DNA from 2 places in the Enterococcus sp. AZ109 genome. Region 1 is predicted to be linked to the other one. Evidence: predicted binding sites of a transcription regulator. Region 1 holds the regulator's gene; the other holds the start of a gene.
What was found. Region 1 encodes LexA, which represses DNA repair genes until DNA is damaged. Its sites were predicted from a motif close to CNAACANNTGTTNG; they were not measured.
Positions count from the first base shown of each region.

Region 2: a site for LexA is predicted at 2,121-2,134, ahead of uvrB (excinuclease ABC subunit UvrB). Genes of this name have one in related genera too.

Region 1 is NZ_JBIOSF010000001.1:252,057-256,277, forward strand. Features, by position in the region: gene recJ (single-stranded-DNA-specific exonuclease RecJ) at 1-487, shown strand, start outside; gene IGI42_RS01195 (adenine phosphoribosyltransferase) at 501-1,013, shown strand; gene IGI42_RS01200 (hypothetical protein) at 1,071-1,346, opposite strand; gene lexA (transcriptional repressor LexA) at 1,453-2,076, opposite strand; gene IGI42_RS01210 (DUF896 family protein) at 2,210-2,452, shown strand; gene tkt (transketolase) at 2,550-4,221, shown strand, end outside.
Region 2 is NZ_JBIOSF010000001.1:554,191-558,411, reverse strand. Features, by position in the region: gene IGI42_RS02625 (amino acid ABC transporter substrate-binding protein/permease) at 1-1,939, opposite strand, end outside; gene uvrB (excinuclease ABC subunit UvrB) at 2,201-4,192, shown strand.

The DNA of each region.
Region 1 (4,221 bases):
TCAAGTACAAGTTTACAACAAAGATCACTTGACTGAATATGCAGAGTATCGCCAACTAGTAGTAGTGGATTGTCCTAGTGATAAAGAACTAATTAAATCTATAATAAGCAACAGTAGCTTTGAGCGGGTTTATCTTTTCTTGTACAGTGCAGATGAAGCCTATTTAAATGGAATGCCGAATCGTGAACAATTCAAACAGCTCTATCAATTCTGTCTCAAGCAAAAACGTCTGGATATTCGTTATAAGTTGAAAAATATCTCGAATTTCTTAAGAATATCTGAAAAATTATTAGTCTTCATGATTCGCGTGTTTTCTGAATTGAAATTTGTTACAATAGATGACGGTGTTTTGGAAATTGTTGAAAACCCACAAAATCAAGCAATTGAAGAGAGTCGCGGCTACAAAGAACGAATGAAACAAATTGAGAGCGAAGAATTTTTACTAATGAGTGACATTCAAACGATAAGAAATTGGCTGAAAAGCTAGGAGGAAATACAAGATGGATTTAAAAGATTATATTGCTAGCATACCTGATTACCCGCAAAAAGGGATTGTCTTTCGTGACATTTCACCTTTAATGGCTGACGGAGATGCTTACCGTGAAGCTACCAGACAAATTGTTGAATACGCTAGCCAAAAGCAAATCGACATGGTGGTCGGACCTGAAGCACGCGGTTTTATTGTTGGTTGTCCAGTCGCTTTTGAATTGGGTGTAGGTTTTGCTCCGGTTCGTAAACCGAACAAATTGCCAAGAGCGACCATTGATGTAGAGTATGAAAAAGAATATGGGACAGACATACTATCAATTCACAAAGATGCTATCCAACCGGGTCAACGTGTATTAGTTACGGATGATCTATTAGCAACTGGTGGTACTGTAAAGGCAACTATCGATTTAGTTGAAAAATTAGGTGGAATTGTAGTTGGCTGTGCTTTCTTGATTGAACTAGATGAACTTCATGGTCGTGATAAAATCGAAAGCTATGATATCTTAACTTTAATGGATTATTAACATTCATTGAAATAAAAAAGGACTTGAAAATCAGAAACGATTTTCAAGTCCTTTTTCTTATGCAGATTTGTGGTAGTGATGGTCATAATAATCGTAGTAATCATAAGAATCTATATAGTAAACCTCTTCAGTCATCTCATCGTCGTAGTCTTCTTCATAATAGTAGGCTTCTTGTTCATATTGTTGTGCATATTTTTTCTCATCCCAAAGCATATACCAAACGATGAACAATCCGGAGAAGACAACAATAGTAGCCAGCGATCCAAGCTTACCAATCACTAATCCAAGTAACAAAAATCCAATAATTAAGCCAAATCTTCTTACTGCTTTCATAAATAATCCACCCCTAATAAAATATACGAACAAATGTTTGTATAAGTATTATACGAATGTTTGTTCGATTTGTAAAGAAAAAAATTAATCGGAAAAAATTTCCCGATTAATAGATGTGATTCCGATACAAACCAACAACTTTACCTAAGATAGAAACATTGTCTAATATAATTGGTTCCATCTGATCATTTTCTGGCTGTAGACGAATGAAGTCTGTCTCATGGAAAAATCTTTTACAGGTCGCTTCATTCTCATCTGTCATGGCAATGACAATCTCACCATTGACAGCAGTCGCTTGTTTTCGAACAATTACGTGATCACCATCGTAGATACCCGCATTAATCATACTTTCACCGCGAATAGTTAGCATGAACAGACTGCCTTCTTCACTAGCCAAGTCTGGTGGTACTGGGAAAAAGTCTGAAGCTTCTTCAACAGCCAAAATTGGTTCACCAGCAGTGACGATTCCAAGCATCGGAATGACTTGGGGCTGAACACCAATTTTTTCCAGACCATCTAAGGTCAGTTCAATAGCCCGAGGTTTAGTAGGATCTCGTAAAATTAAGCCTTTTTTTTCTAAGCGTGCTAAGTGTCCATGAACAGTAGAAGTAGAAGAAAGATTCACTGCTTCTCCAATTTCACGAACAGTTGGTGGATAGCCTTTATTTTCAACGCGTTCATGAATGAAACGCAGAACTTCTAATTGTTTTGTTTCAGTTCGTTTTGCCAATGCTCACACCTTCTTTTCTTTTTTTTCAGTTTAGCATATTTTTTTTGATAAATCAAACAAGCGTTCGCTTTCTTTTGCTTTTTTATCGGCGTCATTTTGTTGTATAATGGAGAGCGGAAGCGAGGTGCACAAAATGATTTCAGATGAAAAGATTGCGCGAATTAATGAATTAGCAAAAAAGAAAAAAACTGAAGGGTTAAATAAAGCAGAACTGCACGAGCAGAAAGTTTTGCGTGAAGAATACCTGTCTTCTTTTCGCAGCGGCATGCGCCATCACATTGAAGGAATGAAAATCGTTGATCCGGATGGCAAAGATGTAACCCCTGAAAAACTAAAGGATATTCAAAAGAAAAAAGGGCTTCATAATCGAAAATAATGTGAATATTCCATTTTTCAATTGAAATAAGAAAATAAATCGGTTACAATGGATGTGGAATAAAAGTATTTATCACCAAAAAGGAGGACGTATTATTTTGTTTGATAAAATTGATCAGTTAGGTGTTAACACGATCCGCACGTTAAGTATTGAGGCGATTCAAAAAGCCAATTCTGGTCATCCAGGATTGCCAATGGGAGCGGCACCTATGGCTTACGCCCTATGGACAAAACACTTGAACGTGAATCCAGCGACTTCATTAAGCTGGCCAAACCGCGATCGTTTCATCTTATCTGCCGGTCATGGTTCAGCAATGTTGTACAGCTTGTTACATTTAGCGGGCTATCAAGTTACAATTGACGACTTGAAAAACTTCCGTCAGTGGGAAAGTAAAACACCTGGACACCCAGAATTCCAACATACTGATGGCGTAGAAGCAACTACTGGCCCATTAGGTCAAGGAATCTCAATGGCTGTAGGTATGGCGATGGCTGAAGCTCATTTAGCGGCTACTTACAACCGTGATAGCTTCAATGTAATGGATCATTACACTTATACTATCGTTGGTGATGGAGACTTAATGGAAGGCGTTTCTCAAGAAGCTAGCTCGATGGCTGGACATATGAAACTTGGAAAATTAGTTGTCCTATATGATTCAAATGATATTTCTTTAGATGGTCCAACAAATAAAGCCTTCACTGAAAACGTGGGTGCTCGCTATGAAGCATATGGCTGGCAACATATTTTAGTGGAAGACGGCAATGATTTAGAAGCCATCAGCAAAGCAATTGAAGAAGCCAAAGCAGAAACCGAAAAACCTACCTTAATTGAAATTAAAACAGTGATCGGCTTCGGTTCTCCAAAAGAAGGTACTTCTGCTGTTCACGGAGCACCAATCGGAGATGACGGCATTAAAGCAGCTAAAGCTGTCTATGGCTGGGAATATCCTGATTTCACAGTGCCAGAAGAAGTAGCAGAACGTTTCAAAGCAGATATGCTAGACAAGGGTGCGGAAGTTGAAGGACAATGGAATGAAATGTTCAAAAACTACGAAAACGCCCATCCAGAGTTAGCAAAACAATTTAAAGATGCATTTGCTGGCAAATTACCTGAAAACTGGGAAGAAAGCCTGCCCGTTTACGAGGAAGGATCAAGCCAAGCAAGTCGTGTATCAAGTAAAGAAGTCATTCAAGCAGTTGCTAAAGCAGTTCCAACTGTATGGGGCGGATCAGCTGACTTATCTGGTTCAAACAATACTACGATTGCTGACGAACAAGAATTCCAACCAGGTTCTTATGAAGGCCGCAACATTTGGTTTGGTGTTCGTGAATTCGCTATGGCAGCAGCTATGAACGGGATTCAATTACACGGCGGTACTCGTGTGTACGGCGGTACCTTCTTTGTATTTACGGATTACTTACGTCCAGCAATTCGTATGTCAGCGATTCAAGGCTTGCCAGTTACTTATGTGTTAACCCACGATTCAGTAGCAGTAGGTGAAGATGGACCAACTCATGAACCAATCGAACAATTAGCCAGCGTACGCTGCATGCCTAATGTTCAAGTAATTCGTCCAGCAGACGGCAACGAAACTTCTGCTGCATGGAAAGTAGCGTTGGAATCAACTGACAAACCTACTTTATTAGTATTGAGTCGCCAAAACTTGCCAGTTTTACCAGGTAGTAAAGAAATTGCCACTGACGGCGTAGCTAAAGGCGGTTATGTAATTTCTAAGGCAGCAACTGACACTCCTGATGGGATCTTGATTG
Region 2 (4,221 bases), 300 kb from region 1:
TTTTAACAGCTTGTGGTAACACAATTTTTTGCATAGTCTTGTTGTAGGAAAGACCTAAACTTCGCGAAGCTTCCATTTGACCGATTGGCACGGCATTGATACCACCTCGAACGATTTCAGCGATATAAGCACTAGCGTTTAAGGTCAAAGTAATAATACCTGCTGCAAAGTCTGGAATCGTAATTCCAGTCATGCCTGGCAATCCAAAGAAAATGAAGAAAGCCAGTACCATCATAGGGATTCCGCGAATCACATCAACATAAAGACTAGCGAACACACGCAGACCTTTAACGGGCGAAACTCGGAATAAGCCAAAGATAACACCTACTACGATTGCTAATGCAAAAGAAACCAGTGCAAGAACAATTGTATTCCATAATCCTTCTAATAAAACAGAGTAATTGTTTTTTAGCAACCCGCCAATAGTTGATTCATCCACAGCATCATCACTGGCAGCAATACTGTCGTCACCAATGTGAGTGCTAAGTATCTCGTCATATTCACCTGTACGGCGCATTTCCTGCAAACCTTCATTAAACATTTCGACCAGCTCTTGGTTTTCACCTTGTTTCACGGCAAATCCATACTCGCCACCGGTTTCTCGTTCAATTGGAGTTTTCAAATCTTGCCCTTGTTGAACAGCATAACCAATAACTGGGTAATCATCCATCATGGCATCGATTGAACCTACTCTTAAAGCATCATATAATTGATCGGCTGCATCAAAGTTTTTAATAGAGTAGCCATATTCATCTTCGTGTGCTTTTAAGAAGTCGGCACTTTCTGTTCCAACTTTCGCTCCGACTGTTTTACCATCTAAATCTTCATAAGAAGTAATATCATTATTGTCTTTAGCAACGGCTAATTGAATTCCGCTTTGGAAATAAGGGTCACTAAAATCATAATTTTCTTTCCGTTCATCGGTAATGGTCATCCCAGCAATCATGCCATCTGCTTGGCCAGATTCTAAAGCTTGCATGGCAGAGGAGAAGCCGATGAATCTGAAGTCAAGATTGAAGCCTTGTAATTCAGCTGCTCGGTTCAATAGGTCCACATCTATTCCTTTATAAGTACCGTCACTGTCTTGGTATTCAAAAGGAGCAAAAGCAGAATCGCTAGCAATTACATAAGTATCTTTTTTTGGTTCTACTTTTTTCATTTCACCTGAAGGAGCACTGCTTCCAGTAGAAATATATTTGCTGACGATCTCATCGTAAGTACCGTCTGCTTTTAAATCTTTCAAACCTTGATTGAATTTTGCAAGTAGCTCTTGATTTTCACCTTTTTTAACAGCGAAACCGTAGGCACTGCTAGCTTCGTAGTCTCCAACTAGTTTAAAATCTTGCCCATTATTCACGGCATAGCCTAAAACAGGGTAATCGTCGAAAATAGCTTGAACATTATCATTATTTAAGGCGCTGTATAGAGCATCCGAAGCCTCAAATAGGCTAATGTTGTAACCATATTTATCTTCATTTTCTTCCAAAAAAGTGGCACTTTCTGTTCCAATTTTTGCGGCAACGGTCTTACCTTCAAGATCTTCGTAGCTTGTGATGTCGTTGTTATCTTTGTGAACAGCCATCTGAATTCCACTGTCAAAGTAAGGATCAGAGAAATCAAATGTTTTTTTACGCTCATCTGTGATGCTCATTCCGGCAATCATTCCGTCCAATTGATTAGACTGCACACCTTGGATAGAAGGGTCAAAGCCTAATGGTCGTAGATCCACCTCAAAACCTTGGTTTTCCGCAATTTCATTGAGTAAATCTACATCAATCCCGATATAATTTCCATCTGAATCTTGGAACTCAAACGGTGCGAAAGTTAAGTCAGTTCCTATCTTGTAGGTCGTCGCAGCATGACTTTTTTCACTGAAGCCAAGTGTTATAATACTTGCCACCATCAGTATCAAGAACGGTAAAAGTCTTCGTTTTTTCATAACAAACCTCCTATAGTATTATCATTGATCTATTATATGTTAGAACGGCAAAAGAAAACAAGAGGTACAAGTGTTCCCAATAAAAAAAATCTAAAATTCCTAACACGAGATGTCACTTTATCTTACGTGGAGTGTTTTAAGGAAAATGTAAGATGATCCTAAAGGTAAGGAGAATAAATAGCGAAAATATGTTCGGTATGTTATAATTTTTTACTGAGAATTATTCTTCTATATAATAGAAGAAAAAAGGAGGACGTTTGTGTGATAGAAAGAGAAACAGGCAATACTTTTGACCTTCATTCCAATTATGAACCTGCTGGCGACCAGCCGGTGGCTATCAGTCAGTTGTCAGAAGGGGTCATAAATGGAAAAAAAGCACAAATTCTCTTGGGAGCAACTGGAACAGGTAAAACCTACACTATCTCTAATTTGATAAAAGAGGTAAATAAACCAACGTTAATCATTGCTCACAATAAAACTTTAGCTGGACAGTTGTATGGAGAATTTAAAGAGTTTTTTCCGAATAATGCTGTTGAATACTTTGTAAGTTACTATGATTATTATCAACCTGAAGCTTATGTACCCTCTAGTGATACTTATATTGAAAAAGACTCCAGTATCAATGATGAGATAGACAAACTGCGTCATTCGGCTACAAGTGCATTGCTTGAGCGGAATGATGTTATTGTTGTGGCATCAGTGTCTTGCATTTTTGGTCTGGGATCACCTAAAGAATACCAAGAACAGGTAGTTTCTCTCAGGGTTGGCATGGAAATGGACCGCAATCAATTGTTGCGAAACCTGATTGATATCCAATTTGAACGCAATGATATCGACTTTCAACGTGGGCGTTTTCGGGTTCGCGGGGACGTAGTTGAAATTTTCCCAGCATCTAGGGATGAACGTGCTTTGCGCGTGGAATTTTTCGGTGATGAAATTGATCGTATCCGTGAAGTGGATGCCTTAACTGGCGAAGTGATGGGAGAAACTGAACACGTAGCTATTTTTCCGGCTACACACTTTTTAACCAACGAACACAACTTAGAAGTTGCTATCAACAATATCCAAAAAGAATTAGAAGAACGTTTAGCTGTATTACGCAGTGAAAATAAGCTTCTAGAGGCTCAACGTCTAGAGCAGCGGACTAACTATGACATCGAAATGTTGCGTGAAATGGGATATACATCGGGAATTGAAAATTATTCTCGCCATATGGATGGTCGGAAAGAAGGCGAGCCGCCATTTACTTTGATCGATTTTTTCCCTGATGATTTTTTGATGGTTATTGACGAATCTCATGTTACCATGCCTCAAGTTCGAGGAATGTATAATGGTGACCGAGCTAGAAAGCAAATGCTAGTAGATTATGGATTCCGCTTACCATCGGCTTTGGATAACCGACCATTACGTTTAGAAGAGTTTGAAGAACGAGTAAATCAAATCGTCTACGTATCAGCGACACCGGGTCCTTATGAGGATACACAAACGGATACTGTAGTGGAACAAATTATTCGACCAACTGGATTATTAGACCCAGTTATTGAAGTACGTCCAATTATGGGACAAATTGATGACTTGGTCGGAGAAATAAATGAACGAGCGGAAAGAAATGAACGAGTTTTTGTAACTACTTTGACCAAGAAAATGTCGGAAGACTTAACTGACTACTTTAAAGAATTGGGTATCAAAGTTAAGTATCTTCATAGCGATATTAAGACCTTGGAGCGTACGGAGATTATTCGAGATCTGCGTTTAGGAAAATTTGATGTATTAATAGGTATTAATCTACTTCGCGAAGGATTGGACGTACCTGAAGTATCCCTGGTAGCCATTTTGGATGCCGACAAAGAAGGCTTTTTACGTAGTGAACGTTCACTTGTTCAAACAATTGGTCGTGCAGCTCGTAATTCTGACGGGCGTGTTATTATGTATGCGGACAAGGTGACTGATTCAATGCAACGGGCGATGGATGAAACAGCACGTCGTCGAGAAATTCAGAAACAGTACAATATTGAGCACGGTATTGAACCGAAAACAATTATTAAAGAAATCCGTGATCTGATTGCTATCAGTAAAGTCGCTGAAGAGGTTGGTGCTTATGATATTAGTTCATATGATGATCTGTCTATTGAAGAACGTAGACTGATGATTGAAAAACTAGAAGACGAAATGCGTGAAGCAGCTAAAACCCTTGATTTCGAAACTGCTGCCTCTTTACGAGATACAATTTTAGAATTAAAAGCTGCAGAATAAAAGAATAACTTTTTTGTGAATAGGAGAAA